One region of the Mesorhizobium sp. M8A.F.Ca.ET.202.01.1.1 genome, then DNA from elsewhere that is predicted to be linked to it. Evidence: predicted binding sites of a transcription regulator. Region 1 holds the regulator's gene; each other region holds the start of a gene.
The links. The regulator LexA, encoded in region 1, represses DNA repair genes until DNA is damaged. The targets are predictions, from matches to a motif close to TGTTCNNNNTGTGTTCNG.
Positions count from the first base shown of each region.

Region 2: dinB (DNA polymerase IV) is a predicted target of LexA. The motif match lies at 1,826-1,843, and genes of this name have one in related genera.
Region 3: EN845_RS05990 (ImuA family protein) is a predicted target of LexA. The motif match lies at 1,801-1,818, and genes of this name have one in related genera.

Region 1 covers NZ_SRUN01000010.1:132,249-136,442, forward strand. The annotation lists gene EN845_RS21600 (ComEC/Rec2 family competence protein) at 1-1,972, shown strand, start outside; gene lexA (transcriptional repressor LexA) at 1,966-2,709, opposite strand; gene EN845_RS21610 (GntR family transcriptional regulator) at 3,120-3,893, opposite strand; gene EN845_RS21615 (ABC transporter substrate-binding protein) at 4,047-4,194, shown strand, end outside.
Region 2 covers NZ_SRUN01000004.1:59,250-63,443, forward strand. The annotation lists gene EN845_RS10850 (SDR family oxidoreductase) at 1-358, opposite strand, end outside; gene EN845_RS10855 (dihydrofolate reductase family protein) at 487-1,074, opposite strand; gene EN845_RS10860 (helix-turn-helix domain-containing protein) at 1,183-1,599, shown strand; gene dinB (DNA polymerase IV) at 1,876-3,123, shown strand; gene EN845_RS10870 (excalibur calcium-binding domain-containing protein) at 3,127-3,528, opposite strand; gene EN845_RS10875 (YkvA family protein) at 3,878-4,194, shown strand, end outside.
Region 3 covers NZ_SRUN01000002.1:254,478-258,671, forward strand. The annotation lists partial or broken gene EN845_RS05985 (DUF6504 family protein) at 1-1,097, opposite strand, end outside; gene EN845_RS05990 (ImuA family protein) at 1,012-1,764, opposite strand; gene EN845_RS05995 (hypothetical protein) at 2,230-3,357, shown strand; gene EN845_RS06000 (hypothetical protein) at 3,360-4,194, shown strand, end outside.

The DNA.
Region 1 (4,194 bases):
GCGAGCAGGAACCCGGATGCTGGGTTCGGAAATCTCGACTCAATTGACCGGCCGCGTGGTCTCGCTCGAGGAGATGGAGAGCGGCCGTATCCGGTTGACCATGGACGTGATTTCGACCGCCCGGCCGAAATTGCGCTATGCGCCGGAAAGGGTCCGGCTTTCGGCACGCAAGATACCGCCGGAAATGACCGCTGGCTCGCTTATCACAGGCTACGCCAAACTGCTGCCGCCGACCGGTCCGGTGCGGCCGGACAGCTACGACTTCTCCTTCGACAGCTATTTCGCAGGCATCGGCGGCAGCGGCTTCTTTCTCGGCAATCCAACGGTTGTCGCTACCGACGATGGTGAGATGTCGCTGCCAGCCCGTCTTTTTTCAAGCATCGAAAACGCCCGCGAAGCCATCGCCGACCACATCAGGGGCAGCATCGGCGGCGCCGAAGGCGAGATCGCGGCGGCGCTGATCGTCGGCGTGCGCGCCGGCATTCCCGATGAAATCAACGAAGCGATGCGGCGTACCGGCATCTATCACATCATTTCCATTTCGGGACTGCATATGGCGCTGGTCGCCGGCACCATCATGGGTCTGTTGCGCGGTGCCTTCGCGCTGTTTCCAGACTTTTCCGCGCGCCGGCCGGTGAAGAAATATGCGGCCGCCGCCGCACTTTTCTCGATCGCCGCCTATCTCGTCATTTCCGGTGTCGTCGTTGCGGCCGAACGCAGCTTCATCATGCTGGCGGTGATGCTGATTGCCGTCTTGTTCGATCGCGCGGCGCTCACCATGCGCAACCTGGCCATCTCGGCGATCGCCGTTATCCTGGTTTCCCCGCACGAGGTCGTCGGCCCGAGCTTCCAGATGTCGTTCGCGGCAACCGCGGCCCTTGTTGGCGCCTATGCCGGCTGGGCGGACCACCGCGCTGGTAAGACGAGGCCACCGTCGCCAAAGCGGTCACTACCCGGGTTCCTGACGCGAAAATTCCTGCTGGCGACAGGTGGATTGGCCATGACCTCCATCATTGCCGGCAGCGCGACGGCGCTGTTTGCCATCTGGCATTTCCAGCGCGTATCGCCGCTCAGCCTGTTCGCCAATCTGGCCGTCATGCCGATCGTGTCGGTGGTCGTCATGCCTTTTGCGGTCCTCAGTTCGCTGGCGATGCCCTTCGGCGCCGACGGCCCGTTTCTCTACGTGATGGGCAAAGGCCTGACAGCGATGATCGCCGTATCGTCATGGATATCGGAGCGCTCGCCAATCGATGGGGTAGGTCTGATCTCGCAGCAATCCGTGCTGCTGGTGGCCGTCGCGCTGGTCATCGCGACGATGGCGACGACCTGGCTGCGGCTCGCGGCACTGCCATTCGCACTTGCCGGTCTGTTGACTGTGTCGGACATACGCACGCCCGACGTGCTGATCTCGGAAGACGCACGGCTGGTCGCACTGCCGATCGGCAATGGCGAACTGGCCGTCAACCGGGAACGTCCGAACGAATTCGCGGCCGACAACTGGAAACGCGCTCTGGTCTCCGAAACAATCGTCAAACCGGAAATGTTCGACAAGGCGGACGGGCAATTCGATATTGCCGCTCCCACCGACCTGCCGCAGGGATCGCCGTTCTATTGCCGCGAAGGCCTTTGCCTTGCCAGGCACCCTTCCGGCGCGATCGTCGCCTATGTCGAGGATCGCAAGAACACCTGGAAAGCCTGCGCCTTCGCCGACCTGATCGTCGTCAATGACGCGACCGCCTATGACGCCTGCCACAATCCGCTGGTTGTCGTCGTCACGAAACGGCAGCTCGCCCGCAAGGGAAGTGCTGCCGTCTTCTTCGATCCCCAGTCGGCCACAACCCCGGCTGTGATCGAATTCGCTGTCGACGGACCATACCGGCCCTGGCACGAGCAGCGAAAATTCTCACGCGAGGCGAGGGGGCTGCCGCCCTATAAAAAGCCAGACAAGTCCGATGGCAAACCGGCTCAGTAGCGCCTGATCAGCCCGACCAGCTTGCCTTGTACCTTGACTCTGTCCGGCCCGAAAATACGCGTTTCGTAGGCTGGATTGGCGGCTTCGAGCGCGATCGAGGCGCCTTTACGGCGGAACCGCTTCAGCGTCGCTTCCTCCTCGTCGACCAGCGCCACGATGATTTCGCCCGGACTTGCCGTGTTCGCATTGCGGATGATGACCGTGTCGCCGTCGAAGATACCAGCCTCGATCATCGAGTCACCCTTGACCTCCAGCGCATAGTGCTCGCCGCCCATGATCATATCCGGCGGCACCGAGATCGAATGCGTCTGATGCTGGATGGCATCGATCGGCACACCGGCGGCGATACGGCCCATGACCGGGATGGACACGGCTGAAACCACATCGTCGTCATTGCCGGCCGCGGGCAGACGCGAAGGCGCCGTCGCCGGCTTGAGCTGGCGGCCAAGATTGTTTTGACCAAGGCTGCCCTGGATGACGCTGGGCGAAAATTTCTTTGCCGCGTTCAGGCCGGGCGCGATCGAATCCGGCAGCCGCAGCACCTCCAGCGCGCGCGCCCGATTGGGTAGCCGGCGAATGAAGCCGCGTTCCTCCAGCGCCGTGATCAGGCGATGAATCCCGGATTTGGAGGCAAGATCGAGCGCTTCCTTCATCTCGTCGAAGGAGGGCGGTATCCCGCTTTCCTTGAGCCGTTCGTGGATGAACATCAGCAGTTCATGTTGCTTGCGTGTCAGCATGGCGGCCCCCAAGGCATTGAACGAAGGTCTGAACCAGAATCGAAAAAACAAACCCAGAACAAACACTATCTGTTCCAGTTGTGTTCCGCAACCGTTTAAAGTTTAATGAATTTGTTAAGGCTGCGGATGTTTTTTGTCCGCTACGGCGGGCAGAAGCCGACCTTTTCCGCCATCGGCAGGCCCATTGAAATCGTTATGGTTAATGGCCTGTGGCCCATCCGCTCCCGAGTTTGGCGTCAGCCGTTCGGAAGGCTTTCCCCGGGCGGATTGTATAATTTATCGGTCCGTTATTCGCGGAACGAAACGAAACCAAAACGCCAACGACTGGCAGCTTCGGGGCAGCGATGGACCCAGGCGTCCGGCCCCACTCCGACCAACGCGTGCGAATAGGTGTCGCGGAAGCGCCGGAGTCATCCCGAACCAGCTTTCAAGCTGCCGGCGCGGGCGGCGTATTTGGTCGGGCCGCTGTCTTCGCTGTGGACATAGACGTGCAGGGTGTAGCCGATATGGGCCACCATCAGCGCCTTGGCCCGCTCGACGTCACGATCGAGTGCCGCTTCCATGATCGCGGTATGGTGTTCGATCGCAATCGCTTCGCGCAGCGCCTCCATCGCCTCTTCGTAGCCATCCTTGAGGCCGGCCGCGGCCCGCAATGTCGGCGCCAGACCAAGAAAGCGATGATGCCGGCGCAATTGATCCGAGATCGTCGAGCGGAAACGCAACAGCCAATCGCATGTGGCGGCACTCAGCAGCGCCGCATGGAAAGCCTCGTGATTCTCGTCCCATTTGTCGACCGCCGCATCCGAGGGATCGTCGACCGCGGTTTTGCAACGGGAGAGCCGGTAGTGGGCGGTGACCACGGCATCTTCCCATTCCTTGCCGCCTTTCTCCATCGATTCGAGGAACAGGGGGATCTCGACCACCATCCTGGCGCGCGCCAGGTCCTCCAGTTCGGCCCGCGACACCCGAGCCACGGTAAAACCGCGATTGCTGATGGCGGTGACCAGGCGTTCGGCCTCGAGCCGCGACAAGGCTTCGCGCAATGGCGTCCAGCCGACTCCATAGGTGCCGCGCAGTGCACTCAGTTTGAGCGGGGCGCCGGGCATGAGGCGCGTGGTCAGGATATCGCGCCGCAACAGCTGATAGGCTGCCTCCGTCTTTGTGGAGCTCGTTTGATCCTGCATCGCGGTCCATCCGTCGTCTGGCAGGGAAAATTATATATGATGTAGGGGCATGGCAAGAATTATATATAATGTTTGACACAAGCCGGCGGACTGACCATGATCGTTTGCAGTAGCCGCGCTGCAAGCGGCGCTGATCAAATCTGGGAGGAAATGATGTTGAAGTCGAAATCCGCTTGGTTGTCGGGTTTGTTCATGGCTAGCGCGTTGATGGTGAGCGCCGGCAGTGCCGCCGCCGACCAGATACGCATCGGCATTGCCAATTTCGGCGAGCACCCCCAGCTCAATGCCGCCATAGCCGGCT
Region 2 (4,194 bases), on a different contig from region 1:
GCGTGAAGCGGAACTTGGTCGCGTCATAGCCGATGTTGGATTCGGCACCGGAAAACTTCACCACATGCGTGACGCCGGCCTGCTTGCAGGCGTCGATGAAACGACACTGCGTCTCGACCATGTCTTGCGCGGCGGTCGAAATCATCAGCACGCGATCGATGCCGTCGAGTGCCGCGCCAAGCGTCTCCGCCCGGCGCATATCGCCCTCGATCAGGTCGACGCCCGCAAGTCCGCCGAGCCCTGCCGCGGATGCCCGGTCCAGATCGCGAACCAGCGCCCGCACTTGATACTTCCGCCGTGCGAACTCGCGTACGATTGCCTTGCCGTTCAGGCCGGTGGCACCTGTCACCAGGATCATAGTCTGTCTCTCCATTCAGCATTGATGCGGCCGCCCTTTCGGCGACCGCATCTTGAAGACGAAGAGAAGCGGGCAAAGGATTCCGGCCAAACGTCTTTTTTTTCGGCGCGAGGCCGTACGCCGCCGGATCAGCCCGCCGGCGCGTAGCGGCTGACCACCATGCCGCAGGCATAGGCCTTCGCGCCGAGCAGCCGCAGGTTTCGGAACCCGCCCTCATCGAAGATACGGCGGCCGGCGCCCAGCACGGCAGGATTGACGAACAGCTGGAACTCGTCGACCAGCCCGGCCGCGATCAGCGCCGACGCAAAGCCGGCGCCGCCGAAGACCGCCATGTCGCCGCCCTCGCCCGCCTTCAGCGCGCTGACCTCGCGCGGCAGGTCGCCGCTCACCACCGTCGTGCGCTCCCAACGCGAGGCTTCGAGCCTGTCGCTCGGCACCACCTTGCGCGCTTCGACGATGCGCCGGGCGAAAGCATAGAACGGATCGGCCGGATATTTCCTCGCCGCATTGCCCCAATGGGTGAGATAGCCCTCCTCGGCCATCTTGCGGCTGAGCAGAATCGTGTCGATGCCGGCGAACACGGCGTTGAAATCCTGTTTCAGCTCGGCGTCCCAGCCATTGTCGTCGCCCCACTCCCAGAGCTGCCACGGGTGATCGGCATCGGCGCCGACGAAACCGTCGACCGACACCTGCATCTGCAGGATGAGCTTTTTCATCGGGTGTCCTCGTCAGATTTGCCTAGGTACGGTTTACTTTCGGAACCATTTGACCTGCCGGGAAAAATGATGTCAATAGTAAAGTGATTTAAAATTGGAACCATAGGGATGTCGACGCGCGAACGATCCGCTTGCCCGATCAACCTGTCGCTGGAACTGCTCGGCGACCGCTGGACGCTGCTCATCATCCGCGACCTGATCTTCGCCGGCAAAAAGCATTTTCGCGAGTTCCTGCAATCCGATGAAGGCATTTCCTCGCGCACGCTGGCCGAGCGGCTGCAGACACTGCAGGACGAAGGCATCCTTACCCGCAGCGACGACCCGAGCCACGGATTGAAGGCAATCTACCGGCTGACCGAGGCCGGCATCGACTTGCTGCCGGTGCTTGCCACGCTCGGCGCCTGGGGCAGCAAGCATCGCAAGGCCGATGACAAGCTGGCCCGTATCGCCGAGGAACTGGCTGCCGGCGGCGAGCCGGCGCTGGAACGGATGAAGGTGGCACTGCGGGCAGAGCATATGGTGTAGGCGGGAGCGCTGTTCTAAGGGCGAAGCAGCTTCCTTGAAAGTCGGCGCCGCGGGTCGCCGGCGGAGCCGCCGCCCTTTCTCCCCGTCACTATACGGGGAGAAATGCCCGGCAGGGCAATGAGGGCAGCACTGCCGCCTGGGTAGCCAGTCGAAGCATTTGAACTAGGTCACACTCCCCAACGAGATGCCCCCACAACCTGCCTCCCGATTGACAATGGTCCGCTTTTGTTCTCCATATGTTCCGGTCTATCAGCAATCGCGGATGAGCGGAACAGGATGGAAACGACGGCCACCATCCTGCATGCCGATCTCGACGCCTTCTATGCCTCGGTCGAGCAGTTGCTCGACCCCACGCTGCGCGGCAAGCCGATCGCGGTCGGCGGCGGCGTGGTGCTCGCCGCCTCCTATGAGGCGCGCGCCTTCGGCGTGCGCGGCGGCATGCCGGGGCGCAAGGCGCGCGAGCTTTGCCCGCAATTGATCTTCGTCGGCGGCAATTTCAGCCACTACCAACGGCTGGGCGACGCGGCGATCAAGGTGCTCGACGATTTCACGCCGGTGGTCGAGCGCATCTCCATCGACGAGGCCTTTGCCGATGTCGCCGGCTGCACGCATCTGTTCGGCTCGCCGCGAGAGATCGCCATGGCGATCCGCCGCCGTGTGCGGGCAGAACTCGGCCTGCCGATCTCGATCGGCGTGGCGCGCACCAAGCACTTGGCCAAGATCGCCTCGCAGGTCGCCAAGCCCGACGGGCTGGTGGTGGTCGACCCCGGCACCGAGCTTGCCTTCCTGCACGATTTGCCGGTCTCGCTGATGTGGGGTGTCGGGCCGGCAACCAGGGCGCGGCTGGCCGAGATCGGCGTCGAGACCATCGGCGAACTGGCCCGCACCCACAGCGGCGCGCTGACGCGGCTGCTCGGCCCCGCCGCCGGCGACAAGCTCGCGGCCCTGGCGTGGAACCGCGACCCGCGCAAGCTGGAGATGAAGCGCCGGGCGCATTCTGCCGGCGCGCAATCGGCGCTTGGGCAAAAGCCGGCCGTGGCGCGGGTGATCGTGCCGACACTGCTGCATCTGGCCGACCGCGTCGCCAGCCGGCTGCGCGCCAAGAACCGCCCCGGCCGCACGGTGACGGTGCGCGTGCGCTTCGCCGATCTCAGCGCCGTCACCCGCTCGATCACGCTGGAACAGCCGATCTCGGCGACGATCATGCTGGCCGAGATCGCGACGGACCTGGTGCGCGGCGTGCTCGCTGACCATCCACGGGAGAAAACCATCTCGCTGCTGGCGATCTCGGTCTCGCATCTGGAAGAGAGCGCCGAGCTGCAGCTCGACCTGCCGCTCGGCCTTGCCGACGAAAAGCGCCGCCCCGGCAGCCGAAAGGGCCTCGCCCGTTTCGGCGCCGACCGCGCCGTCGACAAGATCCGCGAGCGCTTCGGCAAACAGGCGGTCGGCTACGGCACGGTGGCGCTGGAGGCGGGCCGTTCGGTGCCCGACGAATTCAGGGAACTGGCGGAAAAGGAGCTGTGAGAATTACCTGCCAGTACGCCAGTAGCGATGCACCTTGACGCCGCTGCCGCTTTCCCCATGCCAGGGCTCGCAGGCGATACCGTCCTTGTCGGCGTCATGCGTCGGCCAATAGCCAGGCTGCCCCTTGCGCGCTGGGGCAAGACCGACGGCGCGGGCAGCTGCACAGTTCGGGAATGCGGCAAGATGCCTGAGGGCGGAAAGCGGCGAGTCGATCTGGATGCCAATAAAGCCATAAACAATGTAACCAGAGAGAAGGATGAACGGCGCAAAAAGTGCCGCCCATTTCAGCCCGCCATAGCGACGAGGCACATGCCAATGCAACAATGGCAGAAGCATTCCCGGTACGCCCCCGGTTCCAATACCCCAAGGCAATTTATCTTGAGCCGCCTGTCGTGACAATGACATCGGACTTACGCAAGGTTCCAGACGAATTGAGGGAACTGGCGGAAAAGGAGCTGTGAGCGCTCGCCGTCGCTCACGCCTTGCGGATCAACGTGCCGAACCAGGCGGCGCCGCGGTCACGGCCGACAGCAGCTCGCGCTTCACCAGCACCGGCTTTTGATAGGTCTTCCTCACGGCAATTCCCCCACGCCCAGGCATCTGGCGGCAACTAGCATCCGGCAGGCACCGCTTGTCAAGAAGAGGCGAAATTGGCTAGCGGGGCAGTTTGCAGATCGCGAAAATGGTTGCAATGATCGTAGCGAAGGGAGCGGCGGCGCCGACGGTTCGAGATCCTATAAAAGAGGGTTGCCGTGTGACCATCCTTGACAAGGCAAAGCAATGGGCAAGGGCCATCAAGCGCGATGTGGTCGCCTTGTGGCTGGCCGCCCGCGATCCCCGCGTTCCCTGGTACGCCAAGGTTGCCGCCGGCGTGGTCGCCGCCTACGCGCTCAGTCCTATCGATCTGATACCCGATTTCATTCCCGTCCTCGGATATTTGGACGATCTGATCATCGTACCGCTCGGCATCCTGCTTGCGGTGAAGTTGATCCCCGCCGCTTTGATGGCTGAGTTTCGCGCGGAAGCCATTCGCCGATCCAGGCCGACCAGCCGCGGCGGTCTGGCATTCAT
Region 3 (4,194 bases), on a different contig from region 1:
CAGCGTATCGATGAGTTCGGAGACGTCGGGCACGGTCTCCTCGACGAGGGAACTCACGGCCTGGCTGCGCTCCAGAGGCTCAGCCGCCGTCGCCGCCAAGATCATCATCTCGATGCCGAAGCCGGCCGCGATGGTCTCGATCTTGTCCAGAGCAGCCGCGTCAACCGTTTGGCATCGCGAACGGGCATCGCCATGCCGACACGGATCGCCTGGGCATGGCTGTCGACGCGCCGGCAGATGAGATCGAGACGGCGCGCGCCGATGCCGCGCTGTTCCATCAGGTTGCAGAGCTGGGCGACGAGCTTGCCGATGTAGCGCGCGATTGTCTCGGCCGCGCCGATAGGCTCGGCGAAGGCGCGGCGGACTTCGATGATGTCCGGCGGACGAACCGGGTCGATCGGCTCGGCGACGGCGCCAAGGGCCTGATCGATACGACGGCCGATCTCCGGACCGAAGCGCAACGCAAGCGGGGCGCGCGGCTGTTTCAGGAGATCGCCGATCCGTTGGAAGCCTAGCTTGCGCAGTTCGGCCGCCGTCGAAGGCGCGATCCGCAACGCCTCGAGCGCGAGCGGTTCGAGGATCGATTGACCATGGCCGGCCGGTGCGATGCGGATGGGATGGCCGCCATAGCGGGCCATTGCATGCGCCGCACCCCAGCTGTCCGCGATCGCGGCGCGGGCGACGATGCCGGACATGGCCAGACGTCCGACCATGCCCTCGAGCATCATGGCCTCGCCGCCATGGAGATGGTCGGCGCCGGTCGTGTCGATGACGATCCCGTCGGGAGGGTCGGGCGCTAGGATCGGTGCAAATCGAAGCATCCAGACGGCGAGCCGCTCGAGCGCCTTGGCATCCGCTTGCGGATCGGCGTCCTGGATCGCGAGGCCCGGCACCAGCACCTGCGCCTTCGTCACGGGCATGCCGGGGCGCAGGCCGGCGACGAGTGCGGCGGCGTCGGCGGCGAGCACCAAGCGCCTGTTTTTATCGCGGCCGATCAGGACGAGCGGAGCCTCAGCTGGAGGCGCCCCATCGCCGGCCTTGCGCCGCACCCTGTCGGTCGGCCAGGTCGGCAGGAACAGCGAGACAACCCGTGCCATCGCACGCCTCCAATTCGAAATCGGCACTTTCGCCCGCGCGGGCGCGGATCAATTCGACCAGCCATCGGTGACGGCCGACGCCAGGTACAGGCAATGGCGCCGATGGCAGGACCGAGACGCGCCAGCGTGTCATGGCTGCCGTCGGCTGCCCGAAATCGGCCGCCTCCGCCTGCCGCCGCCATCTCCGCAGCGCGATGCCGATCGTGTGCGCTTCCTCGGCGGCAAGCTGCAGCCGCCGCGAAGCGGTCATGGTCAGGCGCGCGACCTCGCCGACGACCGCGCCCAGCCCGCCATGCCGGATGCCTTCCTCCATGCAGGCGAGGATCGTCTTGTCGTCGCCGGCCTCAACATAGATGACCCGGTCAGGTTTGAGGCCGGCCTGCGCCAGCGCCGGGGCGAACAAGTCTGGGCGGGTGATGCACCACAAGACCTTGCCCCGCGTTCGCGCCGCCACACCGCCGGCGAACAGCGCTGCTGCCGCACCATCGATGGCGCCATTGCCGCCGCCTGCGATTTCATGCAGCGCGCCGAGCGCCAGTCCGCCGCCCGGGAGTCGTGCGTCGATTTCGGCTATTCCGAAAGGAAGTACAGATATGGCGCGCCGGCCTCGGCCCTCGATCTTCTCGATCCGCGCGCGCAATGACTCTATGGCGGGCTCCGGCCGCAAGATGGTGGTTGACCTCCAAGAAAGCGTATATAAGCGTGTTCTCTATTTGTTCTACGATTGGTGAACGAGAGTCAAGTGGGCATCAGCGAGCCGCTGGCGTGTTTCGCGGCGCCGCTTGCGAAATTACAGGCTGCTTCGACAACACAAGGGCGGCGTTAAGCCTCATCTCAGCCGTTCAGCCCGTCATAGCGCGACTCCAGAAGCAGACGATCGTTCAGTATTCCTGCCGCATTCACTCGTTCACTGTTTTTTTGGGCGTTCCCAATCGTAGCTTTGGGCCGATTGACGTGTGAAGCCGTAGTCGCAGCATAATCTGATCGATTTCTCCTCCATTTCGAGAGTACGCATCATTCCACTGAAAGCGCGACTCAATTGCTTTGCCAACGATGTGCAATTCGCTACAAACTCTCCAGGGGGAGATTCCGTGCGCGAGACGATATTTGAACATGTTACGGTGTGGTGCCGATGAACCTGCTCGGCCTGCGCCTTATTGCGCAAATCATGAACTGGACCGATGACGGCGTGGCGACGGCCGAGTATACTTGGCTGCGGCTAATGGCCTCGACTAAATATGACGGCTACAGCGATTTCCGAGCGGGATCCCGCTTTATCGAAAACCTGGCAATCTGGCTGAAACAGTTCGATGCCGAGGACCGCCAGACGGCCTATGATTTCATTAAGCACCGGCTCGTCTACATCTCCAATGCAGAGCTTTATCGCGTGATCGAGGCCTTTTATCCAGAAACGGTGACGCCGCATCTGCGGCGCCTTGCCGCCAAGCAGGCCGGCATCCCACCCCATGAGGTTTGGGGCAGCAGCGATGGGGTCGCAGCCTTCAAGCGGATTAAGCGACGCTCGCTATTCATAGGCATGAGCGACGGCAGCCGCATCGACATCATGCGGCGCGCCAACAGCGGCCGCATCACCCAGGAGCAGGTCGTGCCGATGATGAATATCGGCATCGAGAAATGGCTCGATCTTGCGAAGAAAATCAAGGAAGCCGACGCTGGCGACGAGCAGTTCGAGCATGTCTACCTGATCGACGATTTCACCGGCTCAGGTACGACCTTCATTCGCTTCAAGGATGGCGAGTGGAAGGGCAAGCTGCAAAAATTCAACGACATGCTGATCGGTGCGCGCAAGGCGGTTGAGGCACAGGGAAAGACCTTTCCGATCGTCGAGAATTACGCGCTGCATATTCATCATTATATCTCGACCACCCAGGCGCACGAGGCGCTACTCCAACGCACCAAATTGGCCAATCTCGAATGGGCGGACCGAACCTTCGGGTCAATCGATGTGACCCAGGGCACCTTGCTGCCCGCCTCGCTCAAACTCAATCCAGGCGCTGACGACGCCGTCATCGCGCTTTGCGAAAAGTACTATAATCACGCTCTCTACCTTCGGCTGATCGAACATGCTGGCGAGGCAGAGCAGGCCGATCTCAAGATGGGTTATGCCGACTGCGCCTTGCCGCTTATCCTTGAGCACAACACACCTAACAACAGCATTCCACTACTCTGGGCGGAAACGACCAATGAAAATGGTCACGCGATGCAGCCCTTGTTTCGTCGGCGTGATAGGCACGGCTGACCATGGCAAATCCATTTCTCCGCCGCGCCACCGAATACATTCGTGACGACACTACTTTCCTGGAGATCGTGAGTCCGGCGCCACTCACCACATTCCTGGCCGAGCATCCTCGCAAGGCCGACATTTTTGATCTGCCCATCCGCATTGTCGGCGCGCCGGGAAGCGGCAAAACCATGCTGGCCATGCTGGCCGAGTTTCGCCTCGTCGAAACGATCCTGCGCGACCCCACCAACGACACTAACAAGCAGCTTTCCATAGCCCTCGCCGGCGCTGGGTTTCTGCAAGACGGGAAACCCGGGGTCGCAGCTGTCCGCATTCCTATGGAATCCGAGTATCGCGACTTCTGGGAGTTGCCCTATGAGGACAGCGTCAAAACCAAACTCGCCCTGTGGCTGGTCCAGGCGCGCACTATGCTCGCTCTGCTGCGCGGCCTAACCAATGGCGACCATCGCCGGCTCGAGGAGATTCGCTTCATCGCCCGGGACGCATCGGAAGCGCACCTCGAGCAGATCGGCGGGCTGACCGCGACCGGCATTCGCGACCGCGCGCTCGAAGTGCAGCGCGCCATCTATTCAATCGGAGCGAGCTTGCTGCCGCCCGACATCGACAAATTGCCGAAGGCAGCGACTGAACCCTATCAGCCTTTCGAATGCATCCAGGAGATCGATATTCCGTGGATGGGAGAGCGTCTGACGGTCAAGCCGCTCGCTATCCTAGACGACGTACACGCGCTTCACCCAGACCAGTTCGAGCAGATCTTCACCGCGCTCGCGCGACGAGAGATCAAATTCGGACGCTGGCTGATGATGCGGCTCGACGCCCTCAGCCCTGGCGCCG